Regions from separate parts of the Neomoorella thermoacetica genome, predicted to be linked through region 2. Evidence: riboswitches for the same ligand, from Rfam matches in the RefSeq annotation. Region 2 holds a riboswitch; each other region holds the start of a gene.

Region 1 (4,926 bases), 1.1 Mb from region 2:
GGAGCGTGAACAGGCCGGCCTCCACGGCGGTGAAGAGGACTTCCGAAAACCAGTAACCGGTAGCCAGATCCTCCAGGTACTGGGGGCAAGGGGCCTGGGGGTCATACTTGAGAAAGCCTGGTTTCATACCGCATACTCCCTGGACTTATTTCTGGCGACCCCGGCATCTTCAAAGGTGAGCATCTCGCCGATCACCCGCGCCGCCCCTTCTACAATGCACATGGCCAGGGCAGCCCCTGTACCCTCTCCCAGGCGCATGTCTAAATCGAGCAGCGGCCGCAGGCCGAGCTCTTTGAGCATATACCTGTGCCCGTACTCCATGGACCGGTGGGCGGCGATCATGTAATCAACCGCCCGGGGGGCGAGTTGTTTCGCCAGGAGGGCACCGGCGGTGGATATAAATCCGTCCACCACAACTGGCACCCGGTAGTAGGCCGCCCCGAGAATCAACCCCGCAATTCCCCCGATCTCGAAACCGCCCACCTTGGCCAGAACGTCTACTGGGTCACCCGGGTCCGGCCTGTTCAGGGCAAGGGCCCTCTCGATCACCTGGACCTTCCTTGCCAGGGTCTCGTCGTCGATCCCGGTGCCCCTCCCCGTCACCTCCCGGACCGGCAGGCCGGAAAGGGCCGCCAGAATGGCGCTGCTCGGGGTGGTGTTGCCGATCCCCATATCCCCTGTTCCCAGCAGTTCAACGCCTTCATTGACCAGGTCTCCGGCGATGTTGATGCCGGTCTCCAGGGCCTGCACCGCCTGTTGCCTGGTCATGGCAGGGCCCCTGGTCATATTGCGCGTTCCGTAATCCACCTTGCGGGAAAGGATCTTCCCCTGCTCCACCAGGTCCTTCAGATCTCCGGCCACGCCCATATCCACAACCACTACCCTGGCCCCGGCCGCCCCGGCCAGGGCATTGATCCCGGCCCCGCCGGCTACAAAATTGTAAACCATCTGGAGGGTCACTCTCTGGGGACAGGTGCTGACCCCTTCCTCAACAACGCCGTGGTCCCCGGCCATGGTGACGACCACCTTGCTACCCGTCGAAGGCTTCAGGCTTTCCTTTATGGCGGCCAGTTGTTCGGCGATGTCCAGCAGCCTTCCCAGGCTTCCTACCGGAATGGCCAGGTTGTTTAAGTGCTCACGGGCCTTCCGGCGCCAGGCATCGTTGACAGGCATGATCCCTTTAACCGTCTCCTCCAGCTTTAATCCCATCATTTTCCCCCCTGGTTTTCACGCCTCAGTTCATCCCGAAATAACGGGCGGCCACCAGGGCTGCGCAGTTCGTCCCACAGGCAGCACAAACCCCGTCTTCCCCGGTACCGTCGAGCAACGAGCGTGCCTTTTCCTGATCAATGGCAAGGCTTATCTGCTTTTCCACATCGAGGGCGACCCGCGCCCGCGCCATTTGCAGATCCCGCTCCCAGGCCTGCCTGTTTCCCCTGGCCAGATCGGCGGCATGGGCGGCAATGCGGGCGGCAATCACCCCTTCTTTAACGTCCTGCTCTGTTGGTAACCCCAGATGCTCCGCCGGTGTCACATAGCAGATAAAATCCGCCCCAACCGTCCCGGCAAGGGCACCCCCTATTGCGGCAGTGATATGGTCATATCCCGGCGCCACATCAGTAGCCAGGGTACCCAGAATAAAGTAAGGCGCGCCCCCGCACAGGCTTTTCTGTAGTTTCATTGTCGTTTCCACATGGTTGAGGGGAACATGTCCCGGACCCTCGACCATAACCTGCACGCCGGCTTCCCTGGCGCGCCTGACCAGTTCCCCGGCCACGATCATTCCCTGCAGTTGGGCCCCGTCCAGGGAGTCGGCTGTAGAACCCGGACGAATGGCGTCGCCGAGGCTGAGGGTGACATCGTACTTCAGCAAGATTTCGAGCAACCTGTCGAACTGCTCATAAAGGGGATTCTCTTTCTGGTTGTGCAGCATCCAGCCGGTGAGGAAGGCCCCACCGCGGCTGACAATGTCGGTCACCCTGCCGCTAGCCTGAAGCCTTTCGAGGATCTCGAAATTCAGGGCGCTGTGAATGGCCATGAAATCTATCCCGTCCCTTGCCTGTTTTTCCACGGCCGCAAACATGTCGTCCGGCGTCATCGCTACAATACTGCCCCGCTTTTCAATGGCTTCGATGGCTGCCTGATAAATGGGCACGCTGCCTACCGGAACCCTGGCGTGGGCAAGGGTGAGCCGCCGCATCTCATCGATATCCCCGCCGGTGCTTAAATCCATAAAGGAATCACACCCTGCCGCCTCGGCCGCAGCGATCTTCCGCATCTCCATTTGCCGGTCATCCCGGTCGCTGGAGGTCCCGATCAGGGCATTCACCTTGATACGTAAACCCCTCCCGATACCGCAGGGTTTAAGGACCTTCCGGTTGGTATTCCGGGGGATTACAATAGTCCCCTCCGCCACCCCTGCCCGGACAAATTCCACATCCACCTTTTCATCTGCCGCCACTTTTTCCATTTCCGGAGTAATTTTTCCAGCACGGGCATCTAAAACCTGGCTCATTTATCCTACCCCCTAACATGTATGTCTGGCTGTGCCCAGGTATCTGGATACGATTTCCATGGCGCAGTATTTACCGCACATGGCACATCCCGCCGCCGCGGCGTCGCTTCTTTCTTCTCTCAGCCTTCCCGCCCGTTCGGGGTCTATGGCGAGAGCAATCTGCCGCTTCCAGTCCAGTTCTTTTCTCGCCCGGGAAAGCTCCCGATCCCATTCCCGGGCACAGGTAAGGCCGTTGGCCAGGTCGGCGGCATGGGCGGCAATGCGAGCGGCAATCACTCCCTCCCGGACCTGGTCAATATCCGGAATCCCCACATGTTCGGCGGCAGTTACATAACAGAGAAACTCCGCACCCGCCCAGGCGCTCAAGGCACCCCCGATAGCAGCATTGATATGGTCATAACCGATTGCGATATCTGTTACCAGGGGGCCGAAGACAAAATACGGCGCCCCGTGGCAGAGACTTTTTTCCAGGACAACCGTCGCCTTTAGTTGCTGCAAGGGTACATGACCCGGCCCTTTTACCATCACCTGTACACCGGCTTCCCTCGCCCGCCTGACCAGCTCTCCCAAAACAACCAGCTCTTCCACCTGGGGGCCATCCAGGGAATCGGCCAGGCATCCCGGTCGCATGCCGTCGGCAAAGCTGATGGTAACATCGTACTTCCGGGCAATCGCAAGAACCCGGTCAAAGTGTTCATAAAGGGGGTTTTCCCTCCGGTTCGCCAGCATCCACCCGATCAGGTGGGAACCCCCGTAGCTTACCAGAGGATCGATCCGGCCCTCGTTTCTGGCGCGTTCTACAATATTCATAGTAGTCCCGCAGTGCAGGGCCAGAAAGTCTACCCCGGCGGCCGCGTGGCGTTCAATTACATCAAACAAGTCTTCATCTCTCATGTTAACGGAAGAACCGTATTTTCTGCCGGCTTCGGCCATGGCCTGGTAAAGGGGCAAGGTACCGACGGGCTTGGGGGAAACGGCCAGCGTTTCCGCAAGCATGGCCTCGATGTCCCCGCTGACGCTCAGATCCATGATGGCGTCCGTTCCCGCTTCCACGGCGGCTTTAATCTTGGCAACCTCCACATCAATACCGCCCGTCTCTCCGTACAAACCGACGCTGGCGCTGACCTTTGTCCTCAGCCCTTTACCGACACCAACTGGAGTGACGTTCTGCCGGCGGGCATTGCGCAGGATGACTATCGTCCCATCAGCCACACCCTGCCTCACGAATTCCGGAGTTACACCCTCCTGAACGGCCACCTGCTCCATTTCGGGGGTAATCAAGCCGGCCCGGGCGCTTTCTATCAGGTTCAACTATTCTCCCTCCCACTGTATTTTTGCAACTCCAACAGCGGTTTACGCCGCAATGTTTGCCTTCTTCACAGTATTTTTTCGCTTTCTTGATGACCGGGTAAAACCCTGCAATGACAGCCATGCACAAGGAACCTATGCCATAAATCATCCTCTCCCTTTGTTTGATTGATAAAAAATAAAGTCCACGCCATATCTCAGCGTGGACTTTACCATCATCCATGCTTACGCCCGCCCCTTCCGCGAGGGCGGCATAAACTTTTCAGGCAGGTCTCCTGACTCGGATCATCACACCTTTGCCCCTTCCCCCATTAAGGAGTGGTCTGGCAAGTGCTCACCTTCACAGTGGCGGGTCCGTCCGGGATTCGCACCCGGTTCCCTATTCTCCCTTGCGGGCACCTGAAAAGTAACCATATGCAACTTTCTATTCTAAAATTATAATTGTTCGCCTGTTTTCTGTAAAGGCCCTTTGTAAAATATGTGTCACCGGACAGTGATATTGTCACCCTGTAAGCGGACTGAGAAAATGTCACTGTGATAGGAGAAATGTTCAAACTCCTCTATGGTCGATGGTCACCTATGCCGACCCGCAACTCTACCCGCCGGTTTTCCTTTTCGGTCTCCCTGGCATGTTCTTCTTGCAGTGACCGGACCAGGTTGGTTTCACCCTTTAATGCCCCGTACAAACGCACGAAGGGCTTTTCCTTCAGGGGGACTAATACCAGCTTTCCCTCGGCCACCCGCACCTCAAACTTGTCCCCTTGCTTGATGGTATGTTATTTCCGGATTTCAGCAGGGATAATTAGCTGCCCTTTTGAAGATATCGTCACTACCGGCACTGCCTTACTCCCACCTTAAGTTAATAGAAGTAAGTCCAAGGAGAATTAACGTATACGATAGCCCCTCTGCATCTTTAAATCTCATAAATAGGGCCATGTTAGTTATTATAACCATAATCAAATGATTACTTCGCTACCGTTTTAAAACCCAACCCACACGAGCAAAAGCCTGTAAAGCCTCTTTGACGGAGTTATAGCATTGAAGGACATTTGTTAAGCTAAAGGAGAGAGACTATAGGTGGGATGTAAGGTCTTTCGACGTTT
Region 2 (4,926 bases):
TGTTCCAGCTCATGTTCGCAATAATCACCCCGGCCCTGATAACCGGTGCCTTTGCCGAGCGAATGCGCTTCCCGGCCTTCCTGCTCTTTACCTTAATGTGGGCTACCCTGGTCTATGACCCCCTGGCCCACTGGGTCTGGGGCGCGGGGGGCTGGCTGCGGGAACTCGGCGCCCTGGACTTTGCCGGCGGCACGGTGGTGCATATCAGCGCCGGCGTGGCCGGGCTGGTCTGCGCCCTGGTCCTGGGACGCCGGCGGGATTACGGCCGGATCCCCCTGCCGCCCCACAACCTCCCCATGACCGTTTTGGGCGCCGCGCTGTTATGGTTCGGCTGGTTCGGTTTTAATGCCGGCAGCGCCCTAGGGGCCAACGGTCTGGCCGGTAACGCCTTCGTCACTACCAATACGGCTGCCGGGGCCGCCATCCTGGGCTGGCTGGCGGTAGAGTGGCTGCTCCACGGCAAACCCACCGCCCTGGGAGCGGCCAGCGGCGCGGTGGCAGGCCTGGTCGCCATCACCCCGGCGGCCGGTTTCGTCACTCCCCCGGCGGCCCTGGTAATCGGCGGTATCGGCGGCGCCCTTTGTTGCCTGTCAGTGGCCGTGGCCAAGGTTAAACTGGGCTACGACGATTCCCTGGACGCCTTTGGCTGCCACGGCGTCGGCGGTACCTGGGGGGCCATTGCCACCGGCATCTTTGCCACCAAAGCCGTGAACCCCGCCGGGGCCGACGGCCTGCTTTACGGCAACGCCCATTTGCTGGGGGTACAGGTGGTAGGCGTGGCGGCGGCCTGGATCTTTACCGCCGCAGTGACCTACGGCATTCTCAAGGTCGTCTCCCTGTTGACACCTCTGCGGGTCACAGCCGAGGAAGAGGAAGCCGGCCTGGATCTCTCCCAGCACGGCGAAAGCGCCTATCCCGACACCGGCCTGGCAGCCCTGGAGGTAGCAGAGGGTAAACGGGTTACCGCCCCGGGAGAACTGGCGGTAAATTGGATGGTGAGCCAGGGTAACCCGGCCGGAACCGGTCTTTTCCGCCAGGAATAAACGGACAACATAGCCCCGTCGCGGCCCGGTAATCGAACAGCGGCGGGGCTTGTTTATCTCTTCTAGGGTTAGTCCCGTGGTTTTATAAGGGTATCTGTATCAGGTAAGCTACCAATTGATTGGAGTTCCAGTACACCCAAAGGCGGGGGTGCGGCTACCTGCCCCCGGGAAGTCTTTCCCGGGCTTACTTTCGGAAACAGGGCTTGCCAAAAGCCCGGTGGTGGATTATATTAATAATTGACAACCATATATGAAAAAAATGGACAGGTGCCCCCGGGAGGGGGAGAATAGGGAAGTCCGGTAACCGCCTTTTCAGGCGGCGATCCGGCGCGGTCCCGCCACTGTGAGCGTGGAGTTGGCGATATAACGCCACTGGGATAGTTCCCGGGAAGGCATCGCTAAACAAGGAAGCGCGAGCCAGGAGACCTGCCTGTCCATATGACCTCTCACCTTCGCCAGGAAAGGGGAGAAGCAACCGGGGATGATGGTAAAGTCCCCAGCCGGTAGACGGCTGGGGACTTTTTTGTTGCGGGTGGCCCGGCCCCATTTCGCCCCTGACAAAATCTTCTTTAGAAAGGAGAAGCAAACATGGCAAAACCGGAACTTTCCTCCCCGGCCGTTAAGGCAAGCCGCTGGACGGCCAGACGCCTGGCCACCCTGGCCATGCTCATCGCCCTGTCAACTGTGGGCGCCAATCTAAAAATACCCAGCATCACCGGCACCCCGGCCTTCGATTCTTTTCCCGGCTTTCTCGGCGCCCTCATCCTGGGTCCCGCCGACGGGGCCCTGATAGCAGCCCTGGGGCACCTGCTCACCGCCTTTACCGCCGGGTTCCCCCTCACCCCGCCCCTCCACCTGGTTATTGCCGCCGGCATGGCCGCTGTCGTCGCCCTCTTTGCCATTTTCTACCGCTTTTCCCCCTGGCTGGGGATAGCAGCGGGAATAGCCCTCAACGGTCTCTTACTCCCGGCGCTGTTCATCCCCCTGCCGGGGTTCGGCAAAGCATTCTTCCTGGCCATGGTGGTGCCCCTGCTGATCGCTTCCGCCCTGAACATCGTCCTGGCCGCGACGGCCTTCACCAGCCTGCGCCGGGTATTTCCCGCCAGCTATGCCGCCGGCCGGGGGAAAGGTGAAGGCAAATGACCCCGGCCACCCTTTCCCCCCGCCGCTACCGGGACTTGACCATCCTGGACCTGGATGCGCAAAGATCCCTGGTGATCGCCTGCGACTCCGCCGGGGCCATCGGCCCCAAGGAAGCCGACGTGGTGCGGGTGCCCGGGTACGTCCTGGGCCGTTTTACCGCCAGGGTGGCCCTGATGGAAGTCCTGGCGTTAGGTGCCTGGCCGGTATGCGTCGTCAACACCCTCTGTGTCGAGCCGGAGCCTGCAGGTGCGGCCATCCGGGAGGGTGTGGCCGACGAGATGCGCGTCCTGGGCATCGACCCGGAGAAAACCCTTACCGGCAGCAGCGAAAAAAATATACCTACTACCCAGTCCGGGATAGGGATCACCGTCATCGGCCTGGCAACAACCGCAGAGCTGTTAATGGGACGCCTGGCTGCCGGCGATACCCTGGCCCTCTTCGGACGGCCCAAGGTCGGAACCGAGGTCTTCCTCGACGACCCGGAAATCGTAGACCTGAAAACCGTGCGCCTGCTCCTTGACCAGCCGGGCATCCGGGAAATCGTCCCCGCCGGCTCCAGGGGCATCCTGGCCGAGGCCAGGGACCTGGCCGCATTATACGGGCTGCAAATCAACTGGAGGCCGGGCCTCACAGGGCCGGCCCTGCTAAAGTCGGCCGGCCCTGCCACCTGCATCCTCGCCGCCGGCGACCGGGCCGCCCTGGAGACCACGGGGCGCCGGGCGGAAAAACCCTTCTGCCTCCTGGGTACCCTGGGCCCCGCCGCGTCCCGGTAATCCGGACAGCGACGGGGCGCCAGGGTACTTGCTTTCTCCAGGGCGAAAAAACGCCCCTGCCGCTTTCACGGCAGGGGCAGGGGGCAACCCACGGGCCTATCTCCAGCCGGCTTTATCCATCAGCCGCTCAAGCATCACTATGGCCTCGGCCCTGGTGGCGCGCTCAAGGGGCGCCAGGCCGCCTTCGCGGCCGCCGACAATACCGGCCGTCACAGCCGCGGCCATGGCCGGCCGGGCCCAGGAAGGTACGGCCGCCTGGTCCCGATAGGGTTGCAGGACGGCTTCTACCTGACCAGGCTCCACCTTCACGGCCAGGCCCTGCAAGGCCAGGGCGTTGCCCAGCATGGCCGCCATCTCGGCCCTGGTCACCGGATTATCGGGTTTAAAGGTACTATCCTCATACCCGTGCACCAGCCCCGCCCGGACGGCGGCGGCCACGGAGGGAGCGTACCAGGCATCGGCCGGCACATCGCTAAAGCCGGTTACCGTTCCTTTTACCGGCAGGCCCAGGACCCGCTGCAGGAGGCTCGTAAATTCGGCCCGGGTAATGTCTCGGTCGGGCTCAAACCGCCCCTCGCCCACGCCGGCGGCGATATGCCTGGCCGCCATGACCTGGACATCCCTGGCCGCCCAGTGGCCCGCCAGGTCGGCAAAATCAGCCCGGTACTCCAAAACGGCATAACTGCCATCACCCGGTAACGAAAATTCCAGGTAGGGACTCCCGTCCACCCCATGACCGCCGAGGTAAACCAGAGAACCATCGCTTTTCACCTGGTAAACGCCTAGGAGGTCCCGGTCCAACCCCTGCCGCTCTTCATATTTTATCCTAGCGGGGACGCCGGCCGGGAGCCCTCCCTTATCCCCGGCGGTGAGGGTATAAACCATGCCGGCCCCATTGTAGCCCGGCCCGTTGACGTCTTTTACCCGCGCCGGGTCCAGGCTCTCCTGCCTAAACGTCAGGTCTGCTCCCCCGGAGCTGCTCAAATCCGCCAGGGAGGCTGCCGGCAGGGTCAGGACCACCGGGCCGTAGTCCAGCTCCAGGTCCGCCTTTTTTTGCCCCAGGTCCTGGAGGAGAGCCGGCGGCAGGGAGAAGGTCCGGGTGGGAGCGGTCTCCCCGGCCAGGGAAAGGACCAGCTTGTTATCCTTTATCCCGGCGGCCGCCTCCGGGTTCACCCGCCAGGTAACAACCCCGGCGGCAGTGTCGCGCTGGATCTCTTCTTCCGTACCGGCCGACGGCGCCGCGGTCCCGCCCCCGCCGGCCGCGGCCTGACCGCCGCTCCCCAGCAAAGCGTTCACAACCTCTTTCCGGACAGGCTCCAGGGACGGCGGGAAATTGCCCTTCAGGATGGATTGAATGTCCGAAGTTGCCGCCAAGGCATTTGCCAGGGTAGTGTATTTCTTATCCGTAAACAGCACTTCCGCCGCCGTTTTCATGACCAGGGCGTTCACGCCGGCTTCATCCTTGAGGCTGCTCGTATCAGCCTGGGAAAGCCGGGCCTGCACATCGGCCAGGAAAGACCGCAGGTCGTTATCCATGGCCTGCTCGTTGCTATTTAACTTAAGGTATTCATTCAGCAGTTCCTGGCGATAGGGCTGGTAGGTGGGATCATTCTTCAACTGGTCGTAAAGGCCGGGGAGGTCCAGCCCCGCGGCCAGGGCGACCGCCCCGCCCACCAGGGACAACAGCATCAAGAACAACAACGTCCAGCAGATTAAAACCCTCGTAGAAACCCTCCGCAACAACCTTCTCCCCTCCGGTTAAAAAGCAGGGGCATGCCCGCCAGCGGCAGGGCAGCCCCCTTCCCTTATTTGACAACAGGTAGGTTAGATCCGATCCTGCAGCCGCTTGAGCATGACCACCGTTTCCGCCCGGGTGGCGTTGCCCAGGGGCACGAAGGTGGTAGCCGTCCGGCCGACAATAAGCCCGGATTCTACCGCCACAGCCGCGCTCTCCCTGGCCCAGCTCG
Region 3 (4,926 bases), 820 kb from region 2:
GCTACCTCATCCCGACCCATGATGTCCCCCTGAAGATTCAGAAGGGCCGTACCCACTGTTAATTCCCCGTGGACCAGGTCAGTGGCCCGCTGGCTGGCCCTGGCTGCCAGGGAGTCCCAAAAACCGGGCTCAAAATCCGACCCCCGGATAACTTCCTGGACCGCTTCTACTGTAGTGGCTGCAAGTATCTGTTGCACTATTTCCCGGGAAGCTCCGGCGGCTGCCGCCAGGGCGGCAATAATCTCCTGGCGGGCATCGGCAACATGGCTATGGGTATAAAAAATGCCACCCGCTACTTTCACCAGCTTACCCCCATGGCCCCACAGGAGGACCCTTTTGACCCGGCGTTCAACACAGGCTTCCAGGAGATAACCAATAAAATTGCTGGTTAAGATAATGGCGGTGGCAGGTAAACCATATTTCTCTTCCGCCTGGCGCTGGCCCAGGCGACCAGGGGTTAAAACCAGGGTCTCCCAGCCGGCGGCCAGGGCAACATCGATTTGGGGAACCAGGGAGTTCCGGAAGGCCTCTTCGGACATGGGTTCGACGATGCCGGTGGTGCCGAGGATAGATAAACCGCCCTCGATCCCCAGGCGGGGATTGAGGGTACGCCTGGCTAACCTTGCGCCTTCCGGAATGCTAATCTCCAATTCCATACCCAAGCCAGGGGGAACAATGGCAGCTACGGCCTCCTTGATCATGGCCCGGGGCACGGGGTTAATGGCCGGTTCCCCCACCGGCACCGCCAGGCCGGGGCGGGTGACTATCCCTATACCCTCGCCGCCCCGCAGGGTAATGCCCCCGGCTTGTTTCCTGGCCCTTACGTGAATGGCAACTCCGTGGGTAACATCGGGGTCATCACCGGCGTCTTTTATGATGATGGCTTCGGCCTCTTCAACACCTTTATGTACGGTAACGGGTAAAGTTATTATTTCTCCCCGGGGCAGGGTCAGGGTAATTTCTTGGACCTCTTCCCCTCGCCACAGGGCCAGGGCTGCTGCCTTGGCTGCCCCTGCAGCGCAGGTCCCCGTGGTATAACCCCGACGTAATTTTTGGACCACTGCTTTTTCCTCCGAAAATAGCTCGCTTCAGAAAAATGTCGGCAAGTGTAGTTTTCTCTGGAAGCCACAGGTCGGTGGCAGGATGAGACGCTTTTAGGGCTCGCCCTGTAACCCCAAGGTTTACCACGCAGTTACAGCTTGTTCCCCACCTTTAAGGACTACAGGCAGCCCTGCCACCACCAGGTATACCCTGTCCGCCTGGCGGGCTAATTCCTGGTTAGCCAGGCCCAGGAGATCGCGAAACAGCCGTCCCAGGGGATAGGGTGGCACCAGGCCCAGACCTACTTCTTCAGTAACTACAATTACCCTGGCCCTGACCTGGTAGGCTGTAGTTGCCAGTTCCCTGAATCTGGAGGTAATCCTTGCTATCAACTCTTCCCTTTGTTCCCGGTTTTTTTCAGCCTCGTAATGGTAATTGTTCAAGAGATTACTGAGCCACATTCCCAGGCTATCAAGGAGCAGGGTGTCAGCCTGCCGGCCTTCCTGTCTTATGGTCTCGATGACTTCCAGGGGGGTTTCTATCGTCCGCCAGCTGGCTGGCCGCCGGTTTCGATGGAGGTCTACCCGGGCGGCCATTTCTTCATCATTAATCATGGCCGTTGCCAGATAAACCACTTGGCCACCTGCTTCCCCGGCCAGTTTCTCGGCCAGGCTACTCTTGCCGCTCCGGCTTCCCCCGGTCACCATAATTAGCGGCCCGCGTTCCATATAATACTCTCCCCACGTTAGAATACATGGTTTCCCCCGGCGGCATGGGAGGTTTATAAAGAACAAACTCCAGCCTCGCGACCATGGCTGGAGTAAGAACCTTAAGTTTATATTTCGCCCCTTTACGCGAGGGTTGAACCAACAGGCAGGTTTCCTGGCTCCCGGCTCATTACTTTTCCTCGCCTTCCCAGTAGATCACCAGTGGCCTCTGAGGAAAAACTCCCCGGTTACAGTGGCGCGACCGCTCAGGATTTACACCTGATTCCCTTTTAACCCTGCAGGCACCTGTTGTTTATTAAATTTGCTTATAGTATAAACCACCACCTGGCCCAGGTCAAGTCCTATGATACAATATCCCCCCGGAGTTTACAGTTAAGGAATACCAACTCTCTATTTTTTTGCCAGATGACCCGGGCGTAACGGCGGTTACGAGCCCGGAGTTGCTCTTTTTCCTGGCGCAGGCGGTTTACCAGCTCCCATTTTTCGTTTTCACTTTTTTCCACCAGGCGCATCAGGACACGCCGGCTGATCCGCAGTTGTTCAACTCTGTTCTCCAGCTCTTGAATACGCTGGTAAAGGGCTACCTGGCTATCTCCAGCCAACGGGCCCACCCCCTTTTATTTCTTGCTAAAGTATATGACCAAAAACTAATCCTTAGTCGCCCGCATCCCTGATCCTTTGCCACCTCTCCTTGAGCCGTACCAGTTCCGGAGCTCCGATGGTGCAGGAACCCAGATCAGCATGGCTGTCTCCCGACCGGCCATGGAAATCGGAACCACCAGTCACTACCAAATCGTACCTGGAGGCTAGTTTCAGGTAACGCTCCCTGGTGACAGGATCATGGTGGGGGTAATAAACCTCCAGGCCCTGGAGCCCGGAGTTTACCAACGCGGGAATAATGTCATCGGCCTGGCTCAGCCCGGGGTGGGCCAGAACAGGTACCCCACCTGCCTCCAGAATTACCTTCACAGCCACAGAGGGCGGAATTTTAGCCCGTGGTACATAGGCCGGTCGACCCCTATCCAGGAGGGCTTTAAAGGCGGCATCAATGGAGGGCAGATATCCCTTCTGGACCAGTGCCGCCGCTATATGGGGACGGCCTGTAGTCTCACCCTTGGCTTCCCTCGCGACGTCAGCCATGGTCAGGTTATAACCCAGATCCCTGAGCCTGGCTACGATCTTCAGATTGCGCCGCTGGCGAGCCTGGCGCATGGTTTCCAGAAAAGCCATGAGTTCTCCCTGCTCCCAGTCCAGGCCATAACCTAGAAGGTGAATCTCCCGCCCCTCCCATTCGGTACTCAATTCTATCCCGGGAATAACCTTTAAGCCCACTTCACGGCCGGCAGCCAGGGCTTCAGCAAGGCCAGAAACGGTATCATGGTCGGTAATGCCCAGGGCCGTCAGTCCCCTTTCCCGGGCCAGCCTTACCATCTTGGCCGGGCATAGCTGTCCGTCAGAAGCTGTAGTATGGGTATGTAAATCGGCGCTTACGACCATATTTCTATCCCCAAGTATATTCTTTGCTATATATTATAACCTGAAGCCTGCTCCCTCACGGTAAGCAGGCTTCAAATTTACTGGGTTTTCCGCGGTTCGACGATTAGTTTCATGGCCGTACGTTCCTGGCCTTCAATCTGAATATCGGCAAAGGCAGGGATGCAGACAATATCCAGTCCGTTGGGAGAAACAAACCCCCTGGCAATGGCCACGGCTTTTATGGCCTGATTCAGGGCAGCGGCGCCGACAGCCTGGATTTCTACCCCGCCCTTTTCACGCAATACCCCCGCCAGGGCCCCGGCAACCGAATTCGGATTGGACCGGGCTGCTACCTTCAGGACCTCCATGGGCTATTCCCCCTCACCATAGACCTTCAAATACTATTTCGCCACAGGTGGTGAAACTCCTCTTAAAAAGCATACAATTCTTTTAAGTTTTAATTTCCTCATGAGGATCCCTTTCAAGGATTACAATAATGCTGTACCCGCTGGATCCCGGCAGCCCGGCCCGTGGAGGGATCAATATCCAGGATTACCCCTTCCAGCTGGATTACTCCCCCGGCTATTTCAAAGCGGGCCGGTAACTGGGTCAAAAACTTATGCACTATGATCTCTGTTTTTACCCCCAGGACGGAATCCCGGGGTCCGGTCATCCCGACATCAGTAATATAGGCCGTTCCCCCGGGCAAGACCCGTGCATCGGCAGTTTGGATATGGGTATGGGTCCCGACAACGGCACTAACCAGGCCGTCTAAATGCCACCCGAGGGCCACCTTTTCCGAAGTGGCTTCAGCATGAAAATCTACTATGATGACCCTGGTCTCGGCACGGAGCTCTTCGGCCAGCTGCTTGCCGAGACGGAAGGGACATTCCAGTGGTGGGAGAAAAACCCGGCCGGATAAATTGATTACCCCTACCTTTAAACCTTCCTTCACCTCAAACAGGTTATAACCCCGCCCGGGGGTCCCTGGCGGATAATTGGCCGGCCGGATAATGCGCTCTTCCTCTTCCAGCAAAGTTAGAGCTTCCCTTTTATCCCAAACGTGGTTTCCCATGGTAAGGATATCGATGCCGCTGGCAAAAAGTTCACCGGCGGTATCTGGTGTAATGCCATTCCCTCCGGCAGCATTTTCACCGTTGGCTATCACCAGATCAGGCCGGTGTTCCTGGAGCAAGGCCGGCAAGACTTCCCGTACCGCTTTCCGGCCCGGCCGTCCTACCACGTCGCCGATCATCAGGATTCGCAAAAGAATTCCCCTTAGCTTTCTTTAGTCGTTCCTAATCTTAATCTTATTATTAGCCTTTCCCTACTTGTTAAACACCATGACCCTGCCTTCTTCCCGGAAGGCAATCAATTGCCTTTCCGAGACGGTCCCCTTGACACTCTCCAGCATATGATCAATCAATTCTTCCTGGAGGATTAGCTCCTCTTCCTGAACCTCATCAGTATTTTCAACTAACAGGCTGTTACCAAACTCTTCCCGTACCAGGGTCATAATCAGGTTAATCTCATCCCGGGAGAGGGTGGCGACATCCCTTTGGACCTCCAGGGACATTAACTGGTCGTTCCAGGTATGATGGAGGTTAATAACCTGCGGTTCCCGGTCTTCGAGGTAATTGTAAACCTCCAGGGATTTGCGGAACTTCTTTTCAAATTCCTG

The links. Region 2 has a riboswitch for cobalamin ahead of MOTHE_RS01010 (ECF transporter S component). Riboswitches for the same ligand answer to the same signal wherever they lie in the genome.
Region 1: it holds a riboswitch for cobalamin, as region 2 does, so the genes downstream of both, thiC (phosphomethylpyrimidine synthase ThiC) here and MOTHE_RS01010 (ECF transporter S component) in region 2, are expected to answer to the same signal.
Region 3: it holds a riboswitch for cobalamin, as region 2 does, so the genes downstream of both, cobU (bifunctional adenosylcobinamide kinase/adenosylcobinamide-phosphate guanylyltransferase) here and MOTHE_RS01010 (ECF transporter S component) in region 2, are expected to answer to the same signal.

The regions. Positions count from the first base shown of each region.
Region 1 covers NZ_CP012369.1:1,659,559-1,664,484, forward strand. Annotated here, with positions in the region: gene MOTHE_RS08360 (class I SAM-dependent methyltransferase) at 1-127, opposite strand, end outside; gene cobT (nicotinate-nucleotide--dimethylbenzimidazole phosphoribosyltransferase) at 124-1,209, opposite strand; gene bzaB (B12 lower ligand biosynthesis ThiC-like protein BzaB) at 1,235-2,515, opposite strand; gene thiC (phosphomethylpyrimidine synthase ThiC) at 2,528-3,826, opposite strand; cobalamin riboswitch at 4,072-4,241, opposite strand; gene MOTHE_RS08380 (hypothetical protein) at 4,384-4,563, opposite strand.
Region 2 covers NZ_CP012369.1:184,082-189,007, reverse strand. Annotated here, with positions in the region: gene MOTHE_RS01015 (ammonium transporter) at 1-1,043, shown strand, start outside; cobalamin riboswitch at 1,292-1,491, shown strand; gene MOTHE_RS01010 (ECF transporter S component) at 1,632-2,186, shown strand; gene MOTHE_RS01005 (AIR synthase related protein) at 2,183-2,959, shown strand; gene MOTHE_RS01000 (S-layer homology domain-containing protein) at 3,056-4,648, opposite strand; gene MOTHE_RS00995 (S-layer homology domain-containing protein) at 4,784-4,926, opposite strand, start outside.
Region 3 covers NZ_CP012369.1:1,008,357-1,013,282, reverse strand. Annotated here, with positions in the region: gene cbiD (cobalt-precorrin-5B (C(1))-methyltransferase CbiD) at 1-1,061, opposite strand, end outside; gene cobU (bifunctional adenosylcobinamide kinase/adenosylcobinamide-phosphate guanylyltransferase) at 1,182-1,769, opposite strand; cobalamin riboswitch at 1,897-2,073, opposite strand; gene MOTHE_RS05070 (hypothetical protein) at 2,111-2,371, opposite strand; gene MOTHE_RS05065 (PHP domain-containing protein) at 2,424-3,266, opposite strand; gene MOTHE_RS05060 (stage V sporulation protein S) at 3,344-3,613, opposite strand; gene MOTHE_RS05055 (TIGR00282 family metallophosphoesterase) at 3,727-4,512, opposite strand; gene MOTHE_RS05050 (hypothetical protein) at 4,573-4,926, opposite strand, start outside.